DNA from 2 places in the Rhodococcus erythropolis R138 genome. Region 1 is predicted to be linked to the other one. Evidence: riboswitches for the same ligand, from Rfam matches in the RefSeq annotation. Region 1 holds a riboswitch; the other holds the start of a gene.
What was found. Region 1 has a riboswitch for cyclic di-AMP ahead of H351_RS09900 (transglycosylase family protein). Riboswitches for the same ligand answer to the same signal wherever they lie in the genome.
Positions count from the first base shown of each region.

Region 1 (15,740 bases):
TCGACCGGGTCGTGCCGATTCTGCAGGCGCGTGGGCTCTTCCGAACCGAGTACACCGAATCGACCCTGCGGGGCCACTACGGCCTCGATCGTCCGGCGAACCGGTTCTCGCGGGCCGCTGACGCGGCAGAAGTGAGCGCGTGACGGAAACACTGCCCAAGGAACAGCCGGCGATTGCCGGACTCAAGCCACTGGTCACAACGGTTTTCGTGCCGGCGGCTATCTTCGGGATCGGGCAGGGTGCGGCTGCCCCCATCATGGCCGTCACCGCGCGCGACCTGGGCGCATCGGTCGCCGTCGCCGGCCTGATCGTTGCGCTCGGTGGCTTGGGTGCCGTACTCGGTGACCTCCCTGCCGGCCGGATAGTGTCGCGTTTCGGTGAGCGTAGATCGATCATCGGCGGAAGTTCTTTGGGTGCAACAGGAGTGGTGATCTGTCTGCTTGCGCAGACTCCGTGGATGCTCGGTATCGGCGCACTGTTGACCGGACTGGCGAATGCGGTGTGGGGCCTTGCGCGGCAGAGCTACCTCGCCGAGACCGTGCCACTCGGTCTTCGGGCGCGAGCAATGTCGTCGTTCGCCGCGATGTGGCGGTTGGGTTTCTTCCTGGGACCGCTCATCGGTGCCGGCGTGATTCTCCTGGTGGGAGCGCGCGGAGGATTCCTCGTCCAGTTGGTGGGCGTCGTGCTCGCCGGGGCGCTGATGGCCCGCGTTCCCGACCCGCCGCGAAAGGTGCAGGCGGGCAACAGCGATCACGGGCACGTCACCCTCCCGGAGATCCTTCGCCGTCATCGTGCCGCTCTGTCGACGCTCGGGACAGGCTCCCTTCTGATGGGCGCCGCCCGGGCTTCGCGTGAGGCCGTTCTTCCATTGTGGGCATTGCACCTCGGGTTGGATGCAGCCCAGGTGAGTGTGATCTTCGGTATCGGTGCGGCCGTGGACCTGCTGTGCTCGTATCCGGCCGGACACATCATGGACCGATACGGCCGCAGGCTGGTCGCGGTGCCTTCGCTGACGGTGATCGGTGTGTCGTACCTGATGTTGCCGTTTTCGACGGGTGCAGTGGGATTGACCGTGGTCGCTGTCGTGATGGGGATCGGCAACGGACTGGGCAACGGCGTGATCATGACTCTCGGTGCTGATATCGCCCCACCCGAAGAGCGCGCCGAGTTCCTCGCTGCATGGCGATTGACGCACGACACGGGCATGTTCGGTGGGCCGCTCGCGATCGGTCTTCTCGCCGCGGTGTTCCCGCTCGGGTGGGCATTTGGCGCACTGGGCGCGACTTCGTTCGCCGGCGCGGCGATGATGTTCCGCTTCATTCCGGTCTATTCTCCGCGGGTGTCACCCCGGTCGCGCGTCGGGAAACTGTAGGTAGGCTCGCTACATGCGATTCGGACTGTTCGTACCTCAAGGCTGGCGTCTGGACCTGGTCGGCATCGACCCCGCGAAGCAGTGGGAGGTGATGCGAGACTTCACGCTGCGCGCGGAGGCAGGGCCGTGGGAGTCGGTGTGGGTCTACGACCACTTCCACACCGTTCCCCAGCCGACGGAAGAAGCGACTCACGAGGCGTGGACGTTGATGGCCGCACTCGGTGCGTCGACCTCGCGTATCCGACTGGGCCAGATGTGTACCGCCATGAGTTACCGAAACCCGGCGTACCTTGCCAAGGTCGCCGCGACCACCGACCTGATCACGGGTGGACGCGTCGAGATGGGTATCGGCGGCGGTTGGTACGAGCAGGAGTGGCGCGCGTACGGCTACGGTTTCCCCTCTGCCGGTGAGCGTCTGGGCCGCCTCGACGAAGGAATCCAGATCATGCAGCAGGCGTGGTCGACCGGCAGCTCGACGCTCGACGGCAAGTACTACCAGGTCGACGGAGCGCTGTGCCGTCCACTTCCGTTGCAAGAGGGCGGAATTCCCATCTGGGTTGCCGGTGGCGGCGAGAAGGTCACACTCAAGATCGCGGCCAAGTACGCGCAGTACACAAACTTCGACGGCACCCCGGCCGGCTTCGCGCACAAGTCCGAGATCCTGAAGAAGCACTGCGACACCGTCGGTACCGATTTCGATGCCATCGTCCGTTCGGCCAACTACAACGTGGCCATCGGCGCGACGGAAGCCGAGGTGGCTCAGCGGTTGGAGACACTGAAGGACAGACTGACGCCGTTGGTCGGCGAAGCTGCCGCCGATGCGTCGCTCGATGCGTTCCGCGGAATGCCTGCCGTAGGTACACCCGAGCAGATCATCGAGAACCTGTCGGCGCTCAAGGCGCAGGGACTCGAGTACGGAATCTTCTACTTCCCCGAGGCCGCGTACGACACGTCGGGAATCGAGATGTTCGAGAAGGAAGTGCTGCCCGCGCTTGCGTAACCGTTAGGGCTAGCGCAGGGAGTCAGGAAGATCGGCCGGGTTGATCAGAACCCGGCGATCGGGGTGGGTGCGAACTTCTTCGGACTCGGGGATCCGGCTCTGCAGGAAGTTCCACTCGCTCGCACTGACAGCTGCGATCGCGCGTGCCAGCACTGCCGAGTCCTTGGTTCCCCACTCGATCGGCATGGGGCTGACCATCTGCCACGTGTCAGCCTTGCTGCGGGTGGAACGATCCGAACGCAGTGCCACCGACGGAATGCGGTCGCCGACTCGCCACTTCGGATTGAGTCGAACATTGCGGCTGACGAGCGCGTACTTCGGTGCTCCGGCCGCCGGCTTCGCGATGTCGATCAGTGCCGTCAGGGTCGCCGCTCGAGGGTGAACCTCGGTGACGATCGCGGGAACCAGTGGGTTGTCCGCATACAGAGATTCGACGCTTCCCACCTTGCGAGGTGCCCACAAGGCGACCCACAGTGAACTGGCCGCACCGATGGCGAGGACCGCGCCGATGATGATGGACCACACCTCACCCATGCTGATCAGCCAGGCTCCGACCGCGGCGAGGACGATCGCGAAGATCACCGCAGAAATCTGCAGGCGGCGTACGTCGGCCAGTGTGTCGTTGACCGACTTGGCGTGGGCCTTGTCGACGGTGAACTGGAAGTCAGCCACGAAAAAATCCTTCGGGTGGTGCCGGACGATCTAGGACCGGCCCCCGATCTCCCGGGAGCCGTCCACCAGCGTAGCTAGTTTCGCGCGCGCTCCCACATCTGCAGGTAAGCCTCGGCGCCACGGCTCATGTCCTCGATGATCGTGTCGCCGTCGGCGCCCGCAGCAATACGCATGTCCGCGATCCAGTCGGGAATCATCCCGTACTGGGCAACGCCGTCGGTGTTCACGTCGAAAACCCTGGTGCCGGCGCGCTGCTGGTCCATTACGGTGCCGTCGAAGGCGGTGTACGGATATTGGAGCGGATTTTCGGCGGCGTCACCGCGCGGTGCGGCCTGCGGCCCGAAGCCGTTGGTGTCTGCGCCGTAGCCGAAACCGAAGTAGTAGTTCTCGCTTCGCATTGTCCGTGCGTCGCGCCACTGGTCGATGAACCCACGCTCCTCGGGCTTGTCGTCCGATGCGTCCAGTTGCCCGGCGTACAGGGCGACAAATCCGCCGAGCGCGTAGATCCGCTTGTAGAGACTCGGGTCGCTCCAGCTGTGACTGGAAACAACACCGGAATAGTTCGCTGCTTCGAGAATGTCGAGGGCTGCTTCGGCGGTCTTGACGCTCATGTGATCGATGTCCACGATCATCCCTCGGTCCATCAAACCTCGGATCGTGTATGCGCCGAGGTCGGTCAGGCCGCGCGAATTGCATTGCGGACCAGAGGGGTACACCGGAAGCGTCACTCCGGGTGGGAGTACCGCGAGAAGATTCTGTGCGCCGTCGACCTTGGTGGGCAGCACATTGTCCTCGGCAACGCCGGTGCATGGTTCCGACTGCCAGAACTCCCCGGTGCCCAGGTAGTTGCCGATATTGACGGCCACTCCGGTGACGCCGCCGTCGAAACGGGCACCGCCGAGGGCGTTGTCGAACTTGTGCGTGACGATCATCTGCCGAACACCGAGGTCGTACAACTCGTCCAGGCCGCGGTCGATGTCGTCCTCGGTGCACTGCGGAATACCGTTGCGCACAGAGCAACCGAAGGGTTCGGACACCTCCACCCCGAGGGTGACGGCCAGCTTTCCGTCGGCGGCCACCTGCCTGGCCTGTTCAGGGGAGCTCACGATGCGGAACCAACCCCGGCCGGGACCGCCGTACTGGGCGTCGATGTAGTCCTGGAGTTCGCGTGTCTGCTGCGCCTGGATCCGGACGGTCTCCATCTCGTCACAGGGATTTCGCTTACTCGGATACAGCTCGCACAGCACACGGTTGGCGACAAAGAGATTGGTGAAGATTCGCAGACCACCACGCCAGGCACGCTCGACCCACTTGTAGTACGTCTGCTCGTGTGTCAGTGAATCGTGCGCCGGCCAGTCGGCGAAACTCGGCCAGCCGGTGGTGTCGTGAGTTTCGAAGGGATTGCCGTACGACAGAACGTTTTCGAGGAGCGCCGGTATCCCGTCGGGTTGATGGTCCGGGCAGTCGACGAGCGCTGCGGTGACGCCCTGAGGGTCGAAAGGTCGGCCGCAGTGCAGGTTTCCGCCCATGAACTCGGAAGCGTTCATGTGCACGTGTGTGTCGATGAATCCGGTGACTTCACCGTTCGGTCCGATTTCTGCTGGAACGCCGTTTGCGCCCACCTCCGCTTCGGGGAAGTCGGCGCAGCCGTCGCGCGGGATCAGCGTGAACGCAGATTCGGGAACGTCACCGGGATCGGACATCGTGAGCATCAAATCTCGCGAGATCAGTTGACGGCCGTTCGAGGTCGCGGTCAGAACGAACGATTCACCGGTGGACATCACGGTCCAGTCGGTGGAGGGAGTTGCTTCGGAAGTGGCGAGTACCGAGTCCGCGCCGTCGTGCGAGAGCATCGACCCGTCCGGGCCGTACAGCATGAAACGACCCAGCTGGGCCGCATGTAGCCGGAACGGTTCGGCGTCTGCGGCTTTCGTTACGTCGGTGAGGTACGCCGACCCGTCACGACGGACGAAATCACCAGACTCGGTGCGCAGCGCGAAGCAACCGTTCGCAAGTGCGTACACCGAGTTCTGCGCGGTAGGAGCAGGACTCGGTGCCGCGGCGCTGACGCCTGTCGTGGCGACGACGACGGCGGCAGTCAGCAGCGAGATGGTTCCGGCGAGCCGACCCCGTAGACGTGGAACTGAGCGCATGGTGCTGGTGACCCCCGGCCGATGGACACGACTGTGACAGGGGACACTCTACAGATAACTGGACGTATGTCCATTTGATTCTGCAACGTGTTGCAGAAATGCTCAGCCGATTGCAGGTCCGAGCAGGTCATCGGCGTCGGTGATCCGGTAGGCGTAGCCCTGTTCGGCGAGGAATCGCTGACGATGTGCCGCATATTCCGCATCGAGAGTGTCGCGGGAAACCACCGAATAGAAGTGGGCCTGACCGCCGTCGTGCTTGGGGCGCAACAGTCGCCCGAGTCGCTGAGCTTCTTCCTGCCTCGATCCGAAGGTTCCCGAAACCTGCACGGCGACAGACGCCTCCGGAAGGTCGATCGAGAAGTTCGCGACCTTACTCACCACCAGCGTCTGGATCTCACCGTTGCGGAACTGATCGAACAGGATCTCACGTTCCTTGTTCTTGGTGGATCCCTTGATCACCGGGGCGTTCAGGGCTTCGCCGAGTTCGTCGAGCTGATCGAGATACGCACCGATCACCAAGGTCGGTGAATCCGGGTGCTTCGCCAGAATCGACTTCACGACAGCAATTTTGGTGTGCGCCGTCGAGCACAGTTTGTAGCGCTCCTCCGGTTCGGCGACGGCATAGGACATGCGCTCGGCGTCCGTCATCGTCACTCGCACCTCGACGCAGTCTGCCGGCGCGATCCAGCCCTGCGCTTCGATGTCCTTCCACGGAGCGTCGTAGCGCTTGGGGCCGATGAGCGAGAAGACGTCGCCTTCGCGGCCGTCCTCACGAACCAGCGTTGCGGTCAGGCCGAGACGGCGGCGCGATTGCAGGTCTGCCGTCATCCGGAAGACGGGTGCGGGCAGCAAGTGGACCTCGTCGTAGATCACCAGTCCCCAGTCGCGGGAGTCGAAAAGTTCGAGGTGCTTGTACTCGCCCTTCGTACGACGCGTGATCACCTGGTAAGTGGCGATCGTGACCGGCCGAATCTCCTTGCGCTCGCCGGAGTACTCGCCGATTTCTTCCTCGGTCAACGACGTGCGGGCGATGAGCTCACGCTTCCACTGACGACCGGCGACGGTATTGGTGACGAGGATGAGTGTGGTGGCTTTGGCCTTTGCCATGGCTGCTGCGCCCACCATCGTCTTGCCGGCGCCACACGGCAGCACGACGACGCCCGAGCCGCCGGCCCAGAACGAATCCGCTGCCATCTGCTGGTAGTCGCGCAGTTCCCAGTGGCCTTCTTCGAAAGCGAGATCGATCGGGTGCGCTTCGCCGTCCACATAGCCGGCGAGGTCCTCGGCCGGCCAGCCCACCTTGAGCAGCATCTGCTTGAGGCGGCCGCGTTCGCTCGGGTGGACGATCACGGTGTCGTCGTCGACCTTCTCACCGAGCATCGGTGAGATCTTCTTGTGTCGCATCACCTCGGTGAGGACTGCCCGGTCGAGGCTGACCAGGATGAGGCCGTGCACCGGGCTCTTGACCAGCTGCAAGCGTCCGTACCTGGCCATCGTGTCGACGATGTCGACCAGCAGCGGTTGCGGAACTGCGAATCGTGAGAACGAAACCAGAGCGTCGACAACCTGCTCGGCGTCGTGTCCGGCGGCGCGGGCATTCCACAAGGCCAGGGGAGTGATGCGATACGTGTGGACGTGCTCGGGGGCGCGTTCGAGTTCGGCGAAGGGGGCGATTGCCTGCCTGGCATCGCCGGCGCGCTCGTGGTCGACCTCCAACAGCAGCGTCTTGTCGGATTGGACGATCAACGGTCCGTCGGTCACGGAAGCCTCCTAGTGAAACAAACGCGGCAGCCACAGAGCGTTGCACCGCGTTGTCGGCTGACGCCAACCCTGCCATTGTCCTGGTATCGGCGCGCATACGCCAACAGACGACGCTCGCACAGCCAGGAGTAGAGGTGCCCGAGTTCGGGCACCCCTACGTCAACAGAGCAGGACCAACCGCTATTCCGGACGACCTGCAGCGGGCAGGACGAGGATCTTCACGTGCTCGTCGGGTGCGCGAAGAGCCGCAAAAGCGTCCGAAACTCCGTCGAGCCCGACACGGCCGGTAATGATCGCTTCGGCGTCGATCTCGCCGGCGGCCAACCGAGCAAGGGTGATGTCGTACGCGTTCTCGTAGGGGCCATGACCGAAGTTGATCGAGATCCTTCGGAACTGCCCGATGACGGGAACGATGGTCTCGTCGCCGAACGGCGCAGCCAGGACCTGAATCCGCGAGTTGAACGGCAGGGTGCGCATCAGTTCGCCGATGACCCCCGCCCGGCCGCTGCATTCGTAGGCGATCAGGATGCCGTTCGCGGCCTGGCCCACGAGCGGGTTGCCTTCGGCGACCATCTGATTCCACAGTTCGATCGGATCCTGTGTGAAGGGGTCGACGACGATGTCCGCGCCCATCTTCTTGGCGAGCTCGCGGCGTTTGGGGGAGGGTTCGGACGCGATGACGATCTGTGCCCCTCTCGCTTTCGCAGCGACGATGGCACCCAGTCCGATCGTCCCGCAACCGACGACGAGCGCTGAATCGGCCGAGGTGAGGCCGGACTGCTGGAGATGCATCTCGCCGACGTGTAGAGGTTCGGCCAGTGTGGCGTGCTCGAGTGACAGATGGTCGGGAACCTTGCGGACCCAGAATGCGTCGACAACGATGTGATCGCCGAACGCACCGTGGTATTCGTTCGAGTAACCGATGATCGTCGGGATCCCGGTAGCTGTGTCGGTGGCCAAGCCGATGCCGGACACCCGATCGCCGATCATGAAATCGTCTACTGCAGAACCGGTCTCGGAGACGATACCCGCGTACTCGTGGCCCAGCACCACGGGTGCGTCTGGATCGAAGGTGGCGAGCGGGTAGCCACCGTTGTGTGCGACCTCGACGAATCGGCACGGGTCCTTCGACATGCTCAGGTCGCTGCCGCAGATTCCGCAGGCGACGACGTCGATGCGGATCTGATGGGGTGCCAACGGCGGCGCGTCGGCCATCTCGGCGACGGCGAATTCTCCCTGTTGGAATCGGACAGCCCTCATGCGCGCAAGGCTCCCGTCTCGGCCGGTTGGCCGTAGTAGTCGGTATGGGCTTTGGTGATCGCTCCGACCAGCCCGCCGATCAGGTATTCGCGGTTGTCCTCGGCGAACTGCATGCTCGCCTGACGTCCGACATTCCGCTTCCGGAAGTGCGGGACCACCTCGGAGGCGAACAATTCGTAGCTGCGTTTGGTGTCCTCCCAGCTCGCCATGTCCACGTGAAGGATCAGGAACGTGCCGAACCCTCCTGTCTTCTCGATCAGACGCTCGATCTGAGCAATCGCATCTTCGGGCGTACCGATGATCGCCTGACCGAACTCGCCGAGCGTGTCGTTGCGCCACTGGTCGATGATTCCGGCAGGTGTATCTGCCCAGGCCGGGTTCTGGCCGGTCTGTCGATTCACGTAGGAGGCCATCGATCCGATCCGCCGGCTCACGGCGCGCTCGGCCTCGGCTCGGGTCTCGGCGATGAACATCGGATTGACCACACGCCACGTCGCCCGGTCGGCGTGGTGGCCGTGCTCGGCCGAGACCTTCTCGTACACATCCCAGTTGCGATCCAGTGCGTCGAATCCGCTGGGTGAACTCGCCGCGAGTGAGAGCAGGGAGAGCCCGTTCTTGCCGGCGAGCACCGAACCGTTGGGGGAAATCGTCGACGCTGTCACGGTCTCGATGCCGTCCGCACGGTATGTGGGCAGCTGTGCGCGTGCGTCACGCAACGTGAACCAGTCGGTTTCCATGTTGACGACCTCGCCGCGGAGCAACGCGAGAATGGCCTCGAGCGCTTCGCCCTGGCGGCGACGCTGGTCCGACGGGTTGATGCCCATCATGTGTGCATCGAGGGGAATCTTGCCGGGGCCGGTGCCGAAGATGAGCCGTCCGCGCGTCTGCAGATCGAGCTGAGTGATGCGGTCGGCCGTGATCAGCGGGTGGTGATAGGGGAGGGACGTCACGCCTGTGCCGAACTGGATGCGCTCGGTTCGCTCTGCGGCGGCCGCGATGAACATGTCCGGTGCAGGCACGATCTCGGCGCCGGTCGAATGATGCTCACCCATCCACGCTTCTTCGAATCCGAGGTGGTCGAGGTGTGTCATGAGGTCGATGTCGCGTCTGAGTTGCAGGGCGGGATCGGCGTCGAGCGGATGGTACGGGGCGAGGAAGGCTCCGAAGCGGATGGACGATGCGGACCACACGATGACATCTCCTGTCGACAGGGGAGTGATTTGGATCACTCGCTCTGATGGAGATGTCTAACATGGATCAACTGATCCAATAAGTTGAATCTCCCGCACAGTGGGAGGTTGGTAATCACTTGTAGCTCAACGCTATCTGGCGTAATCATGTCGTCTAAGGTTGTTCCAAGTCGATCAACTGAACCAGGCATTTTGAGAAGGAGCGTTGAAAGAGGTCATGCAACTGGACGTCACAATCACCCCCACCTCCTCGACCGTCGAACTGAACGGGGTCGACGACTTCACCAGTCTCTCGGTCGTCGTAGGCGGCGACGATCAATCCGAGACTCTGAGTCGGGCATTGGAACCGTGGGGGGAACTCGAGGACGATCATGTCTGGCTCGACATTGCTCACCTGGAACAAGCCGTCGCGGCCCAGGTCGGAAACGCGCAGTGGAAGCAGAAGTTCTCCGCGATGGTGGACTACGCGCGCGCCCACGGCTGGGTCGATCGCGACAACAGGGTGCGAGCACACCGTGAATCACTCTGACTCCGCGGTCAGCGCTTCGGAGAAGTTCGGCGAGCCCGTGCGAAGCTCGTTCGTATGACCGACTCCCGGCAGAACCGTCAAGGCGACGTGACACGTCTGCGTTTGCTCAAAACTGCTGAACGGCTTTTCGCGACAGAGGGATTGGATGCAGTTTCGCTGCGCGCGGTCAACGCGGCGGCCGGTCTCGGACCGTCGTCCGTCCACTACCATTTCGGCACCAAGGAGGATCTGGTCGCCGCGGTGCTGTTGGACATGGGAACGTCGGTGCGAGATCAGATCAGCGCGAACGTGGACGCCCTAGCCGCGGACAAGGAGCCGCCGACGGTCGAAGCGTTGGTGCGGGCCGTCACGGCGCCATACAAGACACTGCTTCTTCGCCATCGCACGCGGGGAATGCGATGGATCAGAATTGTCACGCAGATTTCGCAGCCGCAGATGTCACGACCGGGCCATCCAGCCCTCGAGGCGACCGAGCTGCACCTTCGTGATCATCTTCTCGACCAGGTCCGTCGTACCTTTCCTGCTACCGATCCCGAAAGGCTCGAGACTCGCTGGGCGGTTGCCTTGATGGGCTTCCTCCAGGCGTTCAGCCGGGCGGACGATTGGAGCGGAAGCAGCAAGCCGCTCGCGCCGGAGCGACTTGCCGACTTCTACGAGGACCAGGTCGTCTTTCTGGTGGGTGGAGTGCGACAGTTATTGGGATGAGCGCCTAATTGATGCGCCTCCTATTTCTGTGCGACCACTGACTTCCGCATTTCCATTACATGAGTAATAGCTTCGGAAATTCCGGATCTATAACCGATATTCTTTTCGGAATCACCCGGAGTGGAATCAAGCTCCGATTCGAGTCTCGTTTGAATACGGTCCAGGGTGTGGATTGTTCTTTTCACGATGGTTGATTCTCTTTCTGCGGTAAATCCGAAAGAAGTATTCCGGATTGCCGAGCGTGTTCGTCGAGGACACACAGTGATGCCAGGGTCATGCCCGCTGCGTAGCCGCGCGAGCGTGCATCAGTTCCTCGACTACGTGACTTGAACAGGTTGAATGTTTCGTGCAGGTGCACGAGGGTGTCGGTGGAGGCAGGCATTGGTCAGCTTCGCAGTCAGCTCGTCTTCCTCTGGACTGTGCTGTCAGCTCCGCTTCCGCTTACGAATGAACTCGGAAGACTCCGTAGTTTTCGCCCGCTTTTCCGCGCGGCGTTCCTTGATCGACTGAGCGGGTTTCTTCATGTTCTTTCCCGGCGCCTTGTCAGCCATTGTCGCTCCTCATTTTTCGAAGTGGCAATCACAAACTGACCTCGACCATACTTCATTTACAGAAAAAAGCCAGTTGCTTCTTTTCTGCTACTTTTTTCCGGAGTCGACGGGGCTGACGGAAGTAATGCGGTGCAACGTGAAACGGCGTACGGCACCACTTGCCGGGTCGAAGGCGTCCAGCTGTCCGCCACCCACGCTGACGGGGTCGACGATGCGATGAGTCGCTACCCCCTGAGCGTCGACATAGCCGATGTTGACGCTCGAATTCTCCCGGGCCGCTGTGGCCAGTAACGCGATGGTGGCGGCATTGTTCTCCCTCGAACCGTCCGTCCGGACACCACCACGGCCCGGGGCGGAAGCGCGGTCACCTGCTCGCATCGTCCGTACCAACGACGCCAATTGATCCGCCGACGGGCTCGCGGGTATTCGCGACGCCGGTCGGCTGCGACGGTTCGGTACACGCGCCCCGCGTGGGCGGAGATCGACCAACGTGCCCGAGGAGTCCTCACCTGCCGGCGCGAATCCGGCTGCGCGCAGCTCGGCCAGGACCTCGCGCAGTGGGGCCTGCGAAATCGCGACTGTGGGAGCCAAGGCGCGCAATGCCAGGGGCTCCGCCACCCCCGAAGCGAGGACCTCCGCCAGCAGTGACGCGTCCTCACATCGAATGAACGACGCCGCCACTCCGGCACGCAGTCGCCCGTGTCGACGGGCGACATCGTCGATCAGATACGAAAGTGATTGGGGAACAGGCGTCTTCGATTTCGAGGCGAACATCGCATGCAGTTCGGTGGCCGTCAGACCGGCGTCGAGCGCACGACGCACGCTCTCCTCGCTGATGCGGTACATGGACGCCGATCCTGCCGACTCGATGTCCGCGACCAGGCTCACCTGCTCGAGCAGGTCCGGTACGAGCGGGCCGGGCGCAACCAGAGTCAGATCTGCCTGGACCAGGATGTAGTCGATGGGCTCGGGTAGCGCGGACTGCATTTCGGCTTCGGCGTCCCCGCCGTGCAGCAAAGCTCGTCCAGGTGACGACAACGCGCCGCGGGCCACCAGCCCGAGGGCGGCGGCCTCGTCCAGAGTCCGCTCGATTGCGAACGTCCGTAGGCGCCCGCTCCATCGCGGGCGTCGCCACGCCAGTAGTCGACTTACCTCGACGGCCGATGCAGTCTGGCCACTGTCGAGTTCGGAGAGCAGCCCCAAAATGGCCTGGCGATCGCGCGGAGCCGCCGGGGCCCGGCCTTCCTCGGACAGTGCCGCGATGGGCTTGTCGGTGGAATCCCTCAGCCCGATCATCCACGGAACTCGCGGTACGTCGACCCAGGCGGACGCCAGCACCTCCCACCGACGCGCTGTGGACGCGTTGAGCCAGCCGTCGACGGCGAGTGTGGGCGTCCAGTATTCGTCCGCGTTGTCCGAGACCGGCGCCGGGTCGGGCGTTCCACTGGCGATGAGCCCGGCTGCCGAAAGCAATTCGACGAGCAGGCTCACTCGCGCTTCGTCGAGATCGGCCGTCTTGGCCACGCGTCGTAGTTCTCGAACACCGAGTCCACCGGCTCGCAGTGCTGGGGCCGGTGCTGCGCCCAGAACAGCGATCACGCTCTCGCATTGGCGTACCAACTCGAGTGCCTCGCCGGCCGCTGCGGCGTTCACGTCCGCGGGTTTGAGTTTGTCGCCCCCGATGACGGGTGCGGTCAGCGTCGTCGGATCGAAAACCGGCTCGCCGCGGATGACCTGACGAACCGTCGCCGGAAGCTCGACGGTCTGCTCGTCGAGCCACCGAAGCAGGCCGGCCGCCAGCAGTCGCTGAACCGGGCGCTCAGGCGGCGTTCCGGGGGCGGCGTCGCGGGTGCGACCGATCGGGCTGGAGTTGGCGAGAGTCTCGAGGAGATCCCGCTCGCGGGTGTCCAGAGCGTCGAGGGCTGCCGAGATCTCGGTCTCGGTCATCGCCTCGGCAGGTTCGAGGGCTCGCCCCACACGCCACGGAATCATCCCGATGACTGCCGGGACGACGCTGATGGGATCGACACCCCAGACGAGGGCGGACTCACGCATCTTCGACAGTGACTTGTCGACGGCCTTCTTGGTGACCTTGCCCTTGCCGGTCAGGGCGCGTTCGGCGATTGCACTGTTGAGCTCCGCCCGCGTCATCGGAGTTTCCTCGGCGCCGGCCAGTGCCAACAATTCGAGAAGACCGAAATCGAGGGTGTCGAGTTCGTCCGCCGCTCGGCTGACCGACGCGCGTTGCTGCGCCCGACCACTGAGAACCACCATCGTGCTCGGCGGCGGTACGGCCAGATCGGGGCGCAGACGCAGCAACTCCGTCAACTCGGCGTCACTGCGCGCCGAGAGCCAATCGGTCAGACTTTCGGCTGCGGAACTGCCCGCCGGGGTGCCACGTGTTTCGGTCATCAGGTATCAGATTAGAGACCTGGTCTGTACGGCGTAACGGCGTCCTGTCAAAATGACTTCGTGGCCAACAATTCGAAGCAACACTATGTAGATCCAGGATGGCCGGAAACTGCAGACGGAGATCACGCAGTGACCGAATTGTCATCGACCCGCGCAGGTGGACTTTCACCCTTCGGCGAGGACACCACCTTTCCAGTTCCGGTGGAGTCACTTCCTTACGTACACCCGCACACCGTCATCAACCGATAACAACTCGACACGAAGAAGGCCCGCACCGATTCGGTGCGGGCCTTCTTGATGTTCGAGCGTCCGAGCGGACAGTCTTACCGGTGTTACTTGAGGAACGTCTTCGCGGTGTCGGCGACTGCGAGGATCTGCGGGTCGACCGGGATGCCGTTGGCCTTGGCGAACGCGATTGCCTGATCGATGGCGTCAGCGACCGGGTGTGCAACGGTCTGAGCGACCTGCTGTGCCGGAGCCGGAGCTGCCTGAGGAGCCGTGGTGGCCGGAGCGGAACGCTCGGTGGCGCCGCTGCTCAGTCCGAGGCTGGAGGAGCAGGACGGCCATGCGCCCCAACCCTGGTTTGCGAGAACACGCTCGGCAACAACGATCTGCTGCTCGCGAGTGGCCTGGTTTGCGGTGGCTGCGTACTGTCCGCCGCCGTGTGCGTTCCACGTGCTGGGGGAGAACTGCAGTCCGCCCTGGTAACCGTTGCCGGTGTTGATGGCCCAGTTTCCGCCGGCCTCACACTGGGCGAGACGATCCCAGTCGGAGTCGGGGGCAGCGCTTGCGGTTCCGGTGGCTGCAATTCCTGCTACGCCCATGATGGCGCCGGTGACGGCGACCTTGGCGACAGTGCGACCGGTGGTGGTGGGCTTGCGATGGCGTCCGCTCATGATGGTCGAAATCCTCTCCACACGCGCCTGCGAGGTCAGCTGTCGGGTTCGGGCTGAGAGGTCGCCCGGCCTCGCCTTTCCTGGCTGGAAAGGGTCTGGCTTCACCCCAAGATTCGGTCTTGCGATCGAACCGGTGTCCACTGGAGAACTTTTCTGTTCTCACAGAGGACTTTGGGTCCCCCGTCCTCGTCCCTGGAATGCTCTGTCGGAAGTCCGGTACCCGCGGGACAAGGCTTGGCGCGGCGGGCCGGAGGTGGCCGAGTTTCCCGGCCGAAAACGACGGTAACGGCTCGAGTCTCTCGTGTCACCATTTGATAACGCGGCGTGGCGAAGGACGTACAACGCGTCACACAAAGCGCAGGAGACTCTTCCCAGGTAGGTGGGGGTGCCTGAGTGAATGTCCGGTTGTGTCCGTTCCGTTATCCATCCGTAATGTGAGCAAGGTCACACGTTATACGGAAATGGAATTCCGGCCGAGTGAGAGGTGCGCCGATCCAGGCCGAAGATGTGTCCTGTGTCTCAACATCGAGATTGAAACTTAGGTTAGGTTTGCCTGACTTGCCCCGAATGGGCAGGGTTCGCAGAGTCTTCCAAAGAAGTAGGGCACCCCTCATGAAACTGCAATACCGTCGGCGTGCGGTCACCGCGTCACTCGCCGTCGCCGCTGCTGCTGTCGGCCTGGCCGTCACTGCTCCCGCTGCACACGCCTCACCCGAGGATCCGACACACGGTGTTGTCGGAAGCTATTCCGCAACCCAGCCCGGCGACATCGTCGTCGACTCGGCAACCCACCGCGGATACATCACGCAGTACGGCGGACCGACCAGCTCGTTGTCCGTCGTCGACACGAACACCGGCAAGTCCGTCGGCACCATCGACGGTGTCGTCGGTTACCCGTCGGCACTTGCCGTGGACTCGGACCTCGGACGCGCATACGTGTCCTCCTCCTACGGCGGCGCGATCTCGATTGTCGACACGAAGACCGGCAAGGTCGAAAAGACGGTCACGCTGAGCGAGAAGAACCCCGACGGGTCGCGGCCGCAGATCAACGATGTCGTCGTCGACCCCACAACACACCGCGCGTACTTCTCGGACTACAAGTCCGGCAACATCCGAGTCGTCGACCCCAACGCCGCCGACGCCGTGTCGAGCATTCTGGTCGACAAGTCCGCAACGCCGACCAAGCTCGCCTTCGACAGTGTCCGCGGCTTCCTCTACATCGCGGACACCAACTTCTTC
Region 1 covers NZ_CP007255.1:2,093,441-2,109,180, forward strand. Annotated here, with positions in the region: gene H351_RS09845 (LLM class flavin-dependent oxidoreductase) at 1-143, shown strand, start outside; gene H351_RS09850 (MFS transporter) at 140-1,372, shown strand; gene H351_RS09855 (LLM class F420-dependent oxidoreductase) at 1,386-2,372, shown strand; gene H351_RS09860 (DUF3239 domain-containing protein) at 2,382-3,044, opposite strand; gene H351_RS09865 (amidohydrolase family protein) at 3,119-5,197, opposite strand; gene H351_RS09870 (DNA repair helicase XPB) at 5,300-6,958, opposite strand; gene H351_RS09875 (alcohol dehydrogenase catalytic domain-containing protein) at 7,139-8,218, opposite strand; gene H351_RS09880 (LLM class flavin-dependent oxidoreductase) at 8,215-9,408, opposite strand; gene H351_RS09885 (hypothetical protein) at 9,626-9,937, shown strand; gene H351_RS09890 (TetR/AcrR family transcriptional regulator) at 9,992-10,642, shown strand; gene H351_RS32765 (hypothetical protein) at 11,068-11,193, opposite strand; gene H351_RS09895 (helicase-associated domain-containing protein) at 11,281-13,605, opposite strand; gene H351_RS32505 (hypothetical protein) at 13,666-13,854, shown strand; gene H351_RS09900 (transglycosylase family protein) at 13,938-14,501, opposite strand; cyclic di-AMP (ydaO/yuaA leader) riboswitch at 14,510-14,719, opposite strand; gene H351_RS09905 (YncE family protein) at 15,114-15,740, shown strand, end outside.

Region 2 (15,740 bases), 1.1 Mb from region 1:
CGTGATGGGAGCCGACCAGTGCGGTGAACTCCTCCGCGGACCCCGCCACCATGAGCACCGCGCGCTCGGACCACCACGGCCCCCACAACTGCGTCGTGTTCTCGATGGCTGAGTCCACATCGGCCGCCAAAGCGTCGACGAACGCCTGCTGACCCGGGTGACCGATCACGAGTGCATTGCCCGCGGTATTTTCGGCGACGGCCAGCGGCCCGAAGTCCCAAGGGCCGTTCCAGGATTCGCCCGCCGTTCGGGCTCCGTCCAGTCCGACGATCGACCCGTCCGCAAGAACCGACCACTGATCGCCGCGTTTCGCGAGCGTCATGGACACTGCCTTGCGAGTGGGCAATGCGTCAACGCCGTCGAGGGCGTATCGCAACAGGACCTGCGCATTCCAGACCTCGACGTCTCCGTCCGGTGCACCGGTTCGCGGCGCCGGAGTCAGGCCGCCGCTGGGAATCTCGTATCCCCAGTCGGCAAAGTCGAGCGCTCCCGCAGCGGTGGCTCGTCGAACTTCCGCTTCGAGCACACCGGGTGCCGCAGCACTGTCGACGAACTTCGCCAGCCCCGACGGATCGTCGGACATCTGCGCCGCAGCCCATGCATCGAGAAATGCTTGTACCTGCGCGGTGCGTTCGGCGTCCTGCTCACTGGCCACATTTTCGTCGGAATCGGACCTGTTCGTCAGGAAGATCGTCAAACCGAGCACGAGCACCACGGCAACGCCGAGCGCCACGAGGGCTGGATACTCCCAACGGCGTGGTCGATCTGCGCCGACGTCGGGCGTCGTCATCGGTTCAGTCGGCACGGTGCCGAGTGTAGGAGAACTCGACTCGACGCTTCACGGCGGCTGGCCACACGCCGCTCGGGCGCAGCAAGCCGTCAGTAACGACGCGCAGTGGAGAACTCCATGCCTGCCATCGACTGAACCTTCACCGGTACGCCGAACGTCGACGCATGCAGAATGTTTCCGTCGCCGGCGTAGATACCGACATGCGAGTTGTCGCTGTAGAAAGTCACGACGTCACCGGGCTGCAACTGGTCCCTCGACACCGGTACGCCGCCCTGCGCCTGCGCCTGGCTCGAACGCGGCAGAGTCTTCCCGATTTGCTTGTAGGCCCATACGACCAGACCTGAGCAGTCGAACTCGTTCGGGCCGGTCGCGCCCCAGACATACGGGTCACCGATCCGCGTGAGGCCTGCCTGCAGAGCAGCAGCACCCGAACCAGGCGTCAAGTTAGCTAGAATTTTGCTGAGATCGACGTCCGGCGGGAATGGCGTACCGCTCAGTTGGTTACGCTCGTCGTCGGTGAGGCTCTGGAAAGCTTTGGTCACGTCGACGATCTGCGTCTGCAGTTCACTCTGCTTGCGCTGCAAATCGTCACTGAGTGCGCGGGCTTGATCGGCGGCGGTCCGCGCTTCTTCGGCCGAACGCTTCGATGCTTCCGAGGCGGCACGCGCTTCGGCAGTGGCTTGGTTGAACTGTGAGACCTGCACTGCCGCGTCGTTGGAAATCACGTCCAGCGCGGACATCTGATCGAGCAACTGCTGCGGCGAGTCGCTCACCATCAACGCAAAGAGGCGATTGGTCCGCGCACCCTGGTAATTCGCTGTGGCAATACGGTTTACCGCCGGAGCGAACTCGGCGACACGTGCCGAAGCCGCGTCGAGAAGACCCTGATCGGCTGCCGAACGCGCGTCCGCATCATTCGCGACCGCCAGCTTCGCGTCGAGGTCGATCTGTGCGTTGTGCAGCGCTTCGTTGGTCTGCTCGGATACCCGGGAGAGTTCACCGAGCTTGTCGAGCGCCTCGGTGGGGTTGGTGATGACGGGGTCGGCACCGGCCTGCATCGAAGGCCCTGCGACGAGTCCGAACGCCAGCACTCCCACTGTCAATGCGGCGCGTACTCGACTGTTGTTTTTCGATGAAACCACGGAATGCAACTCTCCGTCTCGGTGAAGCGACGTCGACCGGGACCGGTCGACGATCTGTTAGCTGGCTGTCAACTATCCACAGTACCTGTCTCGGCCGCGCAATGTCTCGATAAGGTTACGGAACGGCATACGTTTGTGTCTACTCGCCGGTAGGCGTGTCGGGGTGAAGTACCGGGCGAATTGTCGCGAAACGAAAATGTGGGCCTCGAATCAAAGATTCGAGGCCCACATTCGAAGATCCGGAGCTCCCCCGAGCTCCGCCGCCTTGCAGCGGCGGATCGTTCCGACCGTCTACCGGAGACAGCCGTCGAGCGTGTTCAGAAATCAGTAACGGCGAGCACCGTCGTACGGCATCGAGGACACCGGTGCGAGCTTCACGGGCTGACCAGCGGTCGACGCGTGGATGACATTGCCGTTGCCGGCGTAGATGCCCGAGTGCGATCCGCCGTAGAAGGAGATCACGTCGCCGACCTGAAGATCGGACTGTGAAACGGCAACGCCGGCTGCGGCCTGGTCGTAGCTCGTGCGAGGCAGGTTCAGACCAGCCTGCTTGTATGCCCACTGGACCAGACCGGAGCAGTCGAATGCGTCCGGGCCCGATGCGCCGTACACGTACGGGGAGCCCAGCTTGCTCTCTGCGGCGCGAACTGCCTGCTCACCAACACTGGAGATGGGAGCGGCCGGAGCGGCCGGTGCGATGTCGGTGATGCCCGGGATGACCGGCAACTGAGGAATAGAAACGCCCGGAACCTCGAAGGTGCCGACGCCGGGGATGGTGATGGGGTCTGCCGAGGCAGGTGCAGCGGTTGCAGCAAATGCTCCGACTGCGAGCGCGCCGGCTACTGCCAACTGCGCTGAACGCTTGAAACTCTGTGACGCCACTTAAGGGGTGCTCCATTTCTTCCATTCATCCGCCGACCGAGTTAGCTGACGGGTTCGGGCTGGGAAGATCAGCCCTACCCGCGTGGTCCGCAGCGATCATGCGTGCTGCACCCCAGGCGGGATTCACCCCAGTGGAAACTTGGGTTCCCGGTTCGGGTTCCTCGCGGAGATCCCGATTAGGCGGTTCCTGACGATGCCGGTCCTGTTTGGTCCGGCAAGACTTCGTTAGGTCTCAGGAAGGTTACGAAATGATCGCGACGATGTCGACCGCTTCGTGACAATCGCGCCCGATTCGCCGGAAATCATGCTGCCGCGCCCGCGATACGCCGGACGGGTCACGAAGAGATAACAACAGGTCTGTTCGGCGAGGCTCACCTGGCCCGCAAACCTGCGCTTGCTACCCACTGGCAAGGGTCACCAAACCCGACAATCCGATCTTCCATGCAGTTCAACGCCGATTACTTGAAACTAGAACCCGTTTCGATCAATCAGGCGGTTTCGGCGACTGATCGCCGTAGCAACACCCTCACGAATCGCCCTACCGGTAAGTAGGTAGGAGACCGCATTCGCGAGTTCCCACCGCAAGTGTGATCCTCGTCTCTCGTACTTTTGTCGGGGGTCAATCCGTTGCTTTCCCAATGGAAGTCGCAGTGAGCCGGATTCCGCGTATGCACTCTCGAATTCGTGTCGGGGGGTCCTTCTACTGTCTGCGGTGTGAGTCCCGCCTCGGCCCGAGAATTTCCGTCTCCGTCCCCGTTCTCCGACGGGGAGAAGTTCGACGTCGGGCGGCAACTGAGCTTCGACGAGCTGGACACACCGCTGAGCGAAACGACGTTTGTCGTCGTCGACCTCGAGACCACAGGTGGAAGCGCCGACCAGGACTCCATCACCGAGATCGGCGCCGTCAAGATCCGCGGTGGCGAAGTGCTCGGTGAAATGGCAACACTCGTCGACCCCGGCCGATCGATTCCGCCGTACATCGTCGAACTGACCGGAATCACCACCGCCATGCTGATCGGCGCACCTCCCATCGAACGTGTCCTACCCGCTTTTCTCGAATTCGCCGAGGGTGCGGTGCTGGTGGCACACAACGCGCCCTTCGACATCGGCTTCCTGAAAGCAGCGGCGTCACGCAGCGCACGCCCGTGGCCGGCGTTCCGTGTGCTGTGCACTGTGAAGCTCGCCAGGCGCGTGCTCACCCGCGACGAGGCGCCTTCGGTCAAACTCTCCGCACTCGCCCATCTCTTCCAGGTGACCACCCAACCGACGCACCGCGCGCTCGACGACGCGCGTGCGACCGTCGACGTCCTACACGGGTTGATCGACAGAGTCGGGAACCAAGGCGTCCACAGTTACAGCGAACTCGTCGACTACCTGCCCAACATTTCCTCACATCAGCGGGCCAAACGGTCCTTCGCCGCAAACCTGCCGCGAAGTCCGGGTGTCTACCTTTTCCGAGGCCCTTCGGACGAAGCCCTCTATATAGGAACTGCTACCGACCTTCGACGCCGCGTCCGCAACTACTTCACCGGTTCGGAGACCCGCGGCCGGATGAAGGAAATGGTCGCGCTCGCCACCCGTGTGGACCACGTCGAGTGCGCCCATGCGCTCGAGGCAGGGGTGCGTGAACTACGACTACTGAGCGCGCATGCACCCCCGTACAACCGTCGCTCCAAATTCCCCAAAAGAGGATGGTGGATCACTCTCACCGACGAGGCGTTTCCCAGACTGTCCGTGGTTCGCACGCCTACGGCCGATTCGATCGGCCCGTTCACCTCTCGCGGCGACGCAGTCGAAGTCGCCGACACCGTCGCAGAGTTCAGCCGCCTACGCACGTGCACCAAACGTCTCGGGCGCGGCGCCGTTCACGGCCCTGACTGCCCCGCTCGCGAACTGGGGGCGTGTCCCGCCTCCTGGGCACCGGAACTCACTGCGCAGGACTACGCGGCCGCCCCTGAGACTGTGCGTGGATTCTTCCGGGGAACCAACGACGCTCCCCTCCAACAAATGCAGGCGCGAATAGACGAGCTGTCCGAACACGCGTTGTTCGAGAATGCTGCTCGTCTGCGTGACCGAACGGTCGCAGTCTCTACCGCAGTGCGGCGCACTCAGCGACTCGCAGCAGTCGCGGCGATCGAACAACTGATTCTCGCCCGTCCCACCGGGGACGGCGGCTGGGAGCTGTCGGTGATCCGTTCCGGACGTCTCGCGTCCGCCGGGCTCGCCAGACGTGGAACTCACCCGATGCCCGTCGTCGACGCCATCACCGCGGCAGCCGAAACCGTCCTACCGGACGACGCACCGTTCCGCGGCGCGTCACCCGAAGAACTGGGCCTGATCGCACGGTGGCTCGCATCGGACGGTGTCCGAATCGTGTCGGCGACATCCGGCTACGTCGAACCTGCGGGCGGCGCCGGCAAGTGGGAAGCCTGGTGCCGACTCGCGCGGGCCGGTACCGAATCCGAACATCGATGACGTAACGACGGAGCGGCACCCCTAAGCTCGATCGAAACCACCGGGTCATCACAACCCACCGGGAAATCGAGGAGAGAAATGATCAACGCCATCGTCATGATTCACGCCGAGTCCGCTCGGATCCCGGAAACCGCGCAGGCCGTCGCCGACCTGTCCGGAGTGACGGAGGTCTACTCGTGCGCAGGTGACGTCGACTTGATCGCCATCGTGAAGGTACGTGACCACGCCCAGATCGCCGACGTGGTCACCGGAGGAATCAACAAGGTGCCCGGCGTTCTCCGAACCGCCACACACATCGCCTTCCAGTCATTCTCCAGCGCAGACGTCGAGGCCGGTTTCTCGCTGGGCGAGTAGCTCGTCGATCAGGCTTGGTCGGCCAGTTCGGCGGTGAGTGCCGCCCACTTGTGAAGCAGTTCAGCGCCGGCGCCGCTGTCGATCGCGGCAGCGGCTGCAGTCATCCCGGCGGAGATCGCACCCTCGAGATCGTCACCGACACCGTTGAACGCCGCGATGGCCGCTCCCGCGTTCAGCAAGACCGCGTCCCGGACCGGCCCCTTCTGTCCGGAAAGCAGCGTTCGGGCGACGGTGGCGTTGAATTCGGCGTCTCCTCCGCGCAACTCTTCGAGAGGAACGCGGTCGATTCCGAGGTCGCGCGGATCCAGCGTGACAGTTCGCACACTTCCACCGCCGACGATGTGAACCGTCGAAGTCGTCGATGTGGTCAGTTCGTCGAGTCCGTCGTCTCCACGCACCACCAACGCCGAATTACCGCGCTGCGCAAGGACTCCCGCGACCACCGAGATCAGCTTCGGAAATGCGCACCCGATCAGCCCGGCACGCGGACGAGCCGGATTGGTCAGTGGACCGAGCACGTTGAATGCCGTCGGGATGCCGATTTCCTTGCGAGGCACCGCCGCAAAGCGCAGTGCGGGATGGAAGACCGGCGCGAAACAAAAGCCGATGCCGACCTCTTCGACGCACCTCGCAACCTGCTCCGGGCCGAGGTTGATGCGAACGCCGAGCGCCTCGAGCACGTCTGCGCCACCACTCTTGGACGAAGCAGCGCGGTTGCCGTGCTTGACAACTCGCACACCGGACGCGGCAACCACGATCGAGGCCATCGTCGAGATGTTGACCGTGTTGGAGCGGTCGCCACCCGTGCCGACGATGTCGACCACGTCGGAATCGACCGGCACGCGCCGGGAGTGTTCGAGCATCGCGCCGGCGAGCCCTTCCAACTCCGCGGGGGTTTCGCCCTTCATCTTCAGCCCGACGCCGAAAGCGGCGATCTGAGCGGAAGTGGCATTGTCCGACATGATCTCGCCCATCGCCCACCGACTGTCGGCTTCCGACAGATCACTGCCGTCCGTGAGCAGACCGAGAATCATCGGCCACGACCGCACCACTGCACTCGAATCGACGTTCACGGCGTTGGATGCGTCGGTGCCGGCCATAGTGCCTTGGTCCCCTTGTCGTTCATGTGGGCTGGATTTCGAGCTGTCGTTTCGAGCTGTCGTTTCGTGCTGCCATTTTGTGCTGCCATTTTGTGCTGCCGATGACCCTCGCAGCCTAGTCAGTGAGGTAGCAAGGAAACCGAATAGGGCCGCTCAGGTCTTTCGGCGACCGCGTTTGGGCGTCGCCTCCGCAAGAATCGGGGGCTGGAGCGCGTCCCACCCGGCGACGGAACCACCGAGTCGCTGCGCCAGACCGGCCATTCGTGATCGCTCCTGGGAGCAATGCAGGGCGTCAAGGATTTGGACACGCTCGAAGATGACGCGAACCGAATTCTCGACCGCCTGAGTCACGTCCTCGGGCCGACTCGCGCCTCGCACATATCCGTCCTGAGCGACGATGTTCTCGGCATCGGCAACCGAGTCCTCCGGCAGGTCGAGATGGTGCCGCAGAACCACTTCGGACTCCGCCCGAAACTCCGGCTCGGTGGAGCCGGCACGTTCGAGAGCGGTCGAACTCGCCTCGGCGTCGTCGAAGCCCTCGGCAACGACGACCAGATCCGACCGCGCCGCGTCGAGCGGCGTCGGAATCTTCGTGCCGAAAATTCTCAGGAACCACGGTCTACTCTTGTGTGTAGCTGCCATCGCGCCAGCATATTCCGACCACGCCACCAGCGCGTTCGCCGCCCGATCCCGCGAACTCGAGCCGAGCGACGCGCCGATGGTGGACCCGAGTGGTCGTCTCTTACGACGAAGCGTCATACTTCTGTCTGTGACGAGCGCAGTAGGGACTTCAGGATCGGCAATCACCCAACGCGTGCACTCGCTGAACCGGCCGAATATGGTCAGCGTTGGCACCATCGTGTGGTTGTCAAGTGAGCTCATGTTCTTCGCAGGGCTCTTTGCCATGTACTTCGTGGCACGAGCTCAGGCGAACGGAAATTGGCCGCCGGAGCCAACCGAATTGAACCTGTATCTGGCCGTGCCGGTGACCTTGGTGCTTATCGCATCTTCGTTCACCTGCCAGATGGGTGTCTTCGCGGCTGAGCGTGGCGACGTCTTCGGACTTCGTCGCTGGTACACCATCACCTTGATCATGGGGGCGTTCTTCGTCTCCGGCCAGGGTTACGAGTACTACCACCTTGTGCACGAGGGCACCACGATTTCGAGCAGCGTGTACGGCTCGGTGTTCTACATGACCACCGGCTTCCACGGTCTGCACGTCATCGGCGGTCTCATCGCCTTCGTCTTCTTGATCGCACGTACCCGGGTCAGCAAGTTCACGCCCGCCCAGGCCACCGCCGCGATCGTTGTTTCGTACTACTGGCACTTTGTCGACATCGTGTGGATCGCGCTGTTTGCCACGATTTATTTCATCCGTTAATCAGCTGTACGCCCCAGGCAGCCCCTGACGTCCAGTTCCGTCCCGACATACCAAAGGGATACAGATGAGTTCATCCCCCCCTCCCGCATCCGATAACTCAGCGAATGCCGCGAAGTCGCGTCGCCAGCGGAAAATCCGCCGGCGCGTTACCGGCGCGCTCGTATTGATGATGGGATTGATCAGCGCAGGTTTCCTCGCTTCGGCGTTGACACCAGCTCCGCAGGTTGCGACCGCCAGCGACGATTCAGCAGCCCTGATTCGTGAAGGCAAGCAGCTCTACGACACGTCATGCATCACGTGCCACGGCGCGAACTTGCAGGGCGTGCAGGACCGCGGTCCCAGCCTCATCGGCGTCGGCGAAGCAGCCGTGTACTTCCAGGTCTCCTCTGGTCGTATGCCCGCAGCTCGCAACGAGGCCCAGGCTGCACGCAAGGACCCCAAGTTCGATGCTGCGCAGACCGACGCCCTCGGCGCTTTCATCCAGGCCAACGGCGGCGGCCCGACGCTCATCCGCGACGAGAACGGCGAAATCGCCCAGTCCTCGCTGCGCGGTGGCGACATCGGACGCGGCAGTGAGCTCTTCCGGCTCAACTGCGCGTCCTGCCACAACTTCACCGGCCGCGGTGGCGCACTGTCCTCGGGCAAGTACGCCCCGGTCCTGGATCCGGCCAGCGAGCAGCAGATCTACGCTGCCATGGTTACCGGCCCCCAGAACATGCCGAAGTTCTCGGATCGTCAGCTGACGATCGAGGAGAAGAAGGACATCATCGCCTACGTCAAGTCGTCGGGCGAGTCGAAGGACCCCGGTGGGTACGGGCTCGGTGGCCTCGGTCCGGCCTCTGAGGGTCTCGCCATGTGGGCCGTCGGAATCATCGCTGTCGTCGGTGCAGCATTGTGGATCGGAGCAAGGTCATGAGCGACGCTGGCCAGCATGGCGGCGATACGCCTAAGAAGTACACAGATGAAGAGCTCGACGCGATGTCACGCGACGACCTGGTCAAGCTGGGTACCAATCTCGATGGCGTCGATGTCGTCTACCGCCGTGATCGTTGGTCGGTAAAGGGCACCAGGGCGGAAAAGCGCGCCGAGCGCAACGTCGCCTTCTGGTTCGGCCTCGCCGGCGTTTCGGCGATCGCATTCATCGCGATCTACCTGTTCTGGCCCTGGGAGTATGCAGGTGCCGGTGACGAGAACTACGGCAAGTACAGCCTGTACACCCCGTTGATCGGCTTGACCATGGGTCTGGCGATCCTCGGCGTCGGCATCGGTGCCGTTCAGTTCACCAAGAAGTTCATCCCCGAAGAGGTCTCGATCCAGGACCGCCACGACGGTGGATCCACCGAGGTCGATCGTCGCACGATCGTCGCCGAGCTCGGCGACACCCTCGATACGTCCACCCTCCCCCGCCGAAAGGCCATCAAGCGCAGCTTGATGTTCGGCGGTGGCGCACTCGGCGTCATGATGGTCATGCCTCTCGGCGGACTCATCAAGAACCCGTGGGCCAAGGGCGACGACTCACCCCTGTGGGTGTCCGGCTGGACCCCGAACTACCCGGGCGAGACCATCTACCTGCGTCGTGACACCGGCCGTCCCGAGGACATCGTCCTCGTTCGCCCGGAAGATCTCGATGCCGGTTCTATGGAAACGGTCTTCCCGTTCCGCGAGTCCGACCGTGGCGACGAGCACGCTCTGCTCGCAGCACTGCGCGGCATTCGTAACTCGGTGATGCTCATCCGCCTCCGCACGGAAGACACCGCGCGTGTCACCAAGCGCAAGGGCCAGGAGAGCTTCAACTACGGCGATTACTTCGCGTACTCGAAGATCTGCACCCACCTGGGTTGCCCCACCTCGCTCTACGAACAGCAGAGCAACCGTATTCTGTGCCCCTGCCACCAGTCGCAGTTCGACGCACTGACCTACGGCAAGCCGATCTTCGGTCCCGCTGCTCGCGCACTTCCGCAGTTGCCTATTACAGTGAACGAAGAGGGCTTCCTGGTCGCCGACGGTGACTTCATCGAAGCACTCGGCCCGGCATTTTGGGAGCGTCGACCGTGACCACAACAACAACCAAACCGTCCAAGATCAGCGCGGCAGCGGCTGGACAAGCGGAGGCTATGGACTCCCGCTACCACCTCGCCGCAGGCATGCGCCGGCAGATCAACAAGGTCTTCCCGACGCACTGGTCCTTCATGCTCGGCGAGATCGCGCTCTACAGCTTCGTGATCCTGCTGATCTCCGGTGTGTTCCTGACACTGTTCTTCGATCCGTCGATGGCACACGTCGTCTACCAGGGCGCGTACCAGCCGCTTCGCGGTGTCACGATGTCTCGCGCCTACGAGACGACCCTGAACATCTCCTTCGAGGTGCGCGGCGGTCTCTTCGTTCGCCAGATTCACCACTGGGCTGCACTGATGTTCGCGGCGTCGATCATCGTTCACCTCGCTCGCATCTTCTTCACCGGCGCATTCCGTCGTCCGCGTGAAGCGAACTGGGTCATCGGCTGCCTGCTGCTCATCCTGGCGATGTTCGAAGGCTTCTTCGGTTACACCATCCCCGACGACTTGCTCTCGGGCACCGGCCTCCGCGCCGCCTTCGGTGGTATCACGATGAGTATCCCGATCGTCGGTACTTGGATGCACTGGCTGATCTTCGACGGCGACTTCCCCGGCGACCTCATCATCCCGCGTCTCTACGTCGCTCACGTGCTGCTGTTCCCGGGCATCATCCTGGCTCTGATCGCCGGCCACCTCGCGTTGGTCTGGTACCAGAAGCACACGCAGTTCCCCGGCCCCGGCCGTACGGAACAGAACGTCGTCGGCGTCCGCATCCTCCCGGTCTTCGCAATGAAGGGTGGCGCGTTCTTCGCCATGACCTTCGGCGTGCTCGCACTGCTCGGTGGTCTGTTCCAGATCAACCCCGTCTGGAACATCGGTCCGTACAACCCGTCACAGGTCTCGGCAGGTTCCCAGCCCGATATCTACATGATGTGGACGGACGGCCTTGCTCGACTGTGGCCGGCGTGGGAGATCTACCTGTTCGGCCGCTACACGATCCCCGCTGTGTTCGCCGTCGCCCTGATCATGGGCCTCGTCTTCGCACTGTTGATCGCGTACCCGTGGATCGAGAAGCGTCTCACCGGAGACGACGCTCACCACAACATCCTGCAGCGCCCGCGCGATGTGCCGGTCCGTACCGCTATCGGTGCGATGTCCATCGCGTTCTACCTGGTGCTCACGATCTCCTGCATCAACGACATCATCGCGTACCACCTTCACATCTCGCTGAACGCAATGACGTGGATCGGCCGTATCGGCATGGTCATCCTTCCGCCCATCGCGTACTTCGTGACGTACCGGTTCTGCATCGGCCTGCAGCGCAGTGACCGTGCAGTCCTCGAACACGGCATCGAGACCGGCATCATCAAGCGGATGCCGAACGGCCAGTACATCGAGATCCACCAGCCGCTCGGCCCCGTCGACGAGCACGGACACCCGATCCCGCTCGAGTACCAGGGTGCCGCTGTCCCGAAGAAGATGAACAAGCTCGGCCTCGCCGGCAAGCCCGGTAGCGGTAGCCTCATCACCGCTGACCCAGTCGAGGAGAGCGAGGCTCTCGAAGCCGCTCATCACGAAGCTGAGCACGAGCAGCTTCAGATCCTTCTGGACTACCAGAACCGAACCAACGGCAAGTCCGATGGTTCCAGTGGAGAACTCCACTAAGAACGACAGTTGACCAGTGAGGCCCCGAACCGGATTCCGGTTCGGGGCCTCACTCGTTCTCTGAGCGATTCAGCATGACAACCTCCAGTGGGTCACCACTCCCCCGGTTCGACGTCTGAGCGCCGACAACAGCGGGCACGACGCCTTGCTAGACCTCGAGCACAGTTGAATAGTGCTCCACCGTCGGGAACGGCTCGTAGAAGTGGTGGAGAAGTTCTCGCCACTTCTCGTATCCCGTGGACTGACGGAACCCGTTGGTGTGTGACTCCACGTCTTCCCACTCGACGAGCAAGAGATACCGCTCCGGCGATTCCAGGCAGTGCGAGAGTCGCAGCCTGATGAATCCGGGGACCTCGGAGATGATGGTTCGGGCCACATCGAACGCGGCCTCGAATCGCGCTGACTGCGACGGATCGACCTGCAGGACGGCATGTTCGAGGATCATCTACGGAGTGTTGCACGTTCTCGGTAGTCCCCTCGAGGCGTTGCCGCCTGGTGAGATACTCGGACCATGACATCCCATGCACGCGGCACCTTCGAGATCGATCTCCGCCCCGCCGATCCTGAGCTCTCCGGACGCGTCGGGCGCTTCGAGTTCGACAAGACGTTCATCGGCGGCGTCGAAGGAACATCGACCGGACTCATGCTGTCCGCGGGCGATCCGACAACCGGTGAAGCGGGCTACGTCGCTTTGGAGTTTGTCACCGGGCAGGTCGACGAAGCTGTGGGATCGTTCGCCCTGCAGCAGTTCGGTCAGATGATCAACGGAACGCAGAAGCTGCTGTACGAGATCGTGCCGGGGTCCGGAACCGGCGAGCTGAAGGGCATCTCGGGCACTCTCGAGCTAGAGATCGTCGACGGTCTGCACCGCTACGACCTCGGATACTCGCTCCACGATTGACAAAGAGCGGTTGGGTAATCGGCACCCTCGTACCGCAACTCGTAGATACGACAACAGAGGCGCCGTACCCGGGTGGGTGCGGCGCCTCTGTTGGAGTGCGGGTGAAACTAGTGCTTCTCGGGTCCGGTGTAGTACTCGAACACCAAGCCTGCAGCTGCGGCGAGCACACAGACAACTGCGACTGCGATGAGCCACGGCTGGAAGTACGCCAGCGACACTGCCGCGAGTGCAGCTGCGGCGGCAAGCAGGATCGGCCAGAAGCTACCCGGGCTGAAGAAGCCCAGTTCTCCTGCACCATCCGAGATTTCTGCGTCGTCGTAGTCCTCGGGACGGGTGTCCAGACGACGGGCAACGAAGCGGAAGTAGGTACCCACGATGAGCGTCAGACCTGCAGACAGGACGATGGCCGTCAGTCCGGCCCACTCGATACCTGTGCGTGACAGAGCGGTGAACACTCCGTAGATGATCGCGACGAGAATGAAGAACATCGTCAGGATCTCGAAGAGCTTGGCTTCGATCTTCATATCAGCACTTGTCCTTGTTCAGTGAAGAGGCTGGCCGGCTCAGTTGCCTGCAGTGGCGACGGTTGCCTGACGGTACTCGCGGTCGGTGTTGAACGGCGTGGTCGACGTAGCCACCGGCGACTGACCGATTGCCTGCAGGGCCTCGGCGGTCGTCAGACCACCCTTGCCCTCCGCGTCACCCTTACGCAGTTCGATGTACTTGGCGAAGTCCTCGGGCGAAACCGCACGAACCTCGAAGTTCATCATCGCGTGGAACGTGCCACACATTTCTGCACAACGCCCGACGAACGCGCCTTCCTTCTCGATCTCACTGATCTGGAAGATGTTGTCCGAGTGGTTCTCCTTGGGGTTCGGGAGAACGTCGCGCTTGAACAGGAACTCAGGCACCCAGAAGGCGTGGATGACGTCCGAGGAAGCGAGTTCGAACTGGATCCGCTTGCCGGTGGGCAGAACGAGGATCGGGATCTCCTGGCTGGAGCCGACAGTCTCGATCTTGTCGTAGTGCAGGTAGCTCAGGTCCTCGGTGCTGTTGCCGTGGATCGGGCCGGGAACTTCTTCGCCGTGATCGTTGACAGTGGAGCCCTCGGCCTTGGCAGCCTCTTCGGCTTCGACGTCGATGCCGTTGTACTTGGCACTGCCGTCACCGAACTCGATGGAGCGGTAGCCGAACTTCCAGTTCCACTGGAATGCCGTGACGTCTACGACGACGTCAGGGTTGTCCGTCTTGTCCAGAACATGGTTCTGGACGATGACGGTGAAGTAGAAGAGAACCGCGATGATGACGAAGGGAACTGCCGTGTAACCGAGTTCGAGAGGCACGTTGTATGCCGTCTGACGCGGGAATTCCGGCGAGTCCTTCTTCTTGCGGTGGAAGATGACGGCCCAGAAGACCAGTCCCCACACCAGCACACCCATGACGAGGGCGGCTACAACCGACCACGTCCACAGCTCACGCATGCGCGTCGCCTCCGGGGTGATGCCCGAAGGCCACCCGAAACGAAGCACTTCGTTGTCGATGGAGCAACCCGACAGCAGCAAGGCAGCAATGCCCAGAGATACTGCCAGCCCCGCTCGCCGAAGGATCCGACCTTGCGCCACGTTCACGCCTTCCTGATCGCCACAAAATTCAACTAGGGCATGCCCGGAGGGAAGGCCCAATTACTACGCAGCGTAGACCAAAGCCGGGCGCTATCCATCCTCGGGTCCTCGCCCGTGTCGCGGCGGACGTCACACAGCTCTCTCAGGTGCTGCTCAGGAACGGCTCAGGTCGTTTCGGCGACGCACATCACGTCGATTCGTTCCGCCGCGATCGGCAGGGACGTCGATCTGCGGCATACTTTCGACAAGAGTTCGTTGACCTCTCCCCGACACTCGTGTCCGGGAGCCTTCTCTACAAAAATTCTGAATCGAGGAACCGGACGCTGTGTGTGGACTGCTCGGGCTACTGACATCTGGCGGAACCAGCGAGGACGCCGTCTCGCGGGTCGACCAGGCGATGCATTGCCTTCGTCACCGCGGGCCGGACGAACACGGGACGTGGAACGACGACCACCTCGTCTTCGGGTTCAACCGCCTGGCGATCATCGACATCGCTCATTCCCACCAGCCGCTGCGTTGGGGCCCGCCGGAGAACCCGGAGCGTTATGCGCTCACGTTCAACGGCGAGATCTACAACTACCTGGAGATCCGCGCCGAACTGGTCAAGGACCACGACGCCAAGTTCTTCACCGAGGGCGACTCCGAGGCCATCGTCGCTGCATTCCACTACTGGGGTGAGGATGCGGTCCGGCGCCTACGCGGAATGTTCGCGTTCGCGATCTGGGACACCGACACACGCGAGCTGTTCATCGCGCGCGATCCGTTCGGGATCAAGCCGCTGTTCATTGCTACCGGCGCCGGCGGCACCGCGTTCGGCAGTGAGAAGAAGAGCCTGCTCGAACTCACCGATCTGATCGGCATCGGTACCGAGCTGGATCCGCGCGCCATCGAGCACTACACCGTTCTGCAGTACGTCCCGGAGCCGGAAACATTGCACAAGGAGATCCGACGCCTGGAGTCGGGCAGCTTCGCTCGGGTGCGTCCGGGCGAGGAACCCACGTTCACGCGGTACTTCACGCCGAAGTTCCCGGCCAAGCCTTTTGCACCTGGCACCGAGAAGGCGCGCTACCAGGAAATCGCCGAGGCACTCGAGGATTCGGTCGCCAAGCACATGCGCGCCGACGTCACCGTCGGTTCGTTCTTGTCCGGCGGTATCGACTCCACGGCGATCGCGGCGCTGGCGATGCGCCACAACCCCAACCTGATCACCTTCACGACCGGTTTCGAACGTGAGGGCTATTCCGAGGTCGACGTCGCTGCAGAATCTGCCGCGGCGATCGGCGCGAAGCACGTTGTCAAGGTGGTCTCCCCCGCCGAGTTCGCCGCTGCCATTCCCGAGATCGTCTGGTACCTCGACGACCCGGTAGCCGATCC
Region 2 covers NZ_CP007255.1:3,225,418-3,241,157, reverse strand. Annotated here, with positions in the region: gene H351_RS15185 (hypothetical protein) at 1-805, opposite strand, end outside; gene H351_RS15180 (C40 family peptidase) at 880-1,932, opposite strand; gene H351_RS15175 (C40 family peptidase) at 2,257-2,814, opposite strand; cyclic di-AMP (ydaO/yuaA leader) riboswitch at 2,829-3,007, opposite strand; gene H351_RS15170 (DEDD exonuclease domain-containing protein) at 3,529-5,289, shown strand; gene H351_RS15165 (Lrp/AsnC family transcriptional regulator) at 5,368-5,643, shown strand; gene trpD (anthranilate phosphoribosyltransferase) at 5,652-6,743, opposite strand; gene H351_RS15155 (hypothetical protein) at 6,897-7,385, opposite strand; gene ctaE (aa3-type cytochrome oxidase subunit III) at 7,513-8,124, shown strand; gene qcrC (cytochrome bc1 complex diheme cytochrome c subunit) at 8,189-9,040, shown strand; gene qcrA (cytochrome bc1 complex Rieske iron-sulfur subunit) at 9,037-10,179, shown strand; gene qcrB (cytochrome bc1 complex cytochrome b subunit) at 10,239-11,843, shown strand; gene H351_RS15130 (antibiotic biosynthesis monooxygenase family protein) at 11,992-12,288, opposite strand; gene H351_RS15125 (DUF3224 domain-containing protein) at 12,355-12,744, shown strand; gene H351_RS15120 (cytochrome c oxidase subunit 4) at 12,852-13,268, opposite strand; gene ctaC (aa3-type cytochrome oxidase subunit II) at 13,308-14,372, opposite strand; gene asnB (asparagine synthase (glutamine-hydrolyzing)) at 14,692-15,740, shown strand, end outside.
Region 2: linked by a shared signal. The riboswitch ahead of H351_RS15175 (C40 family peptidase) and the one ahead of H351_RS09900 (transglycosylase family protein) in region 1 are both predicted to bind cyclic di-AMP.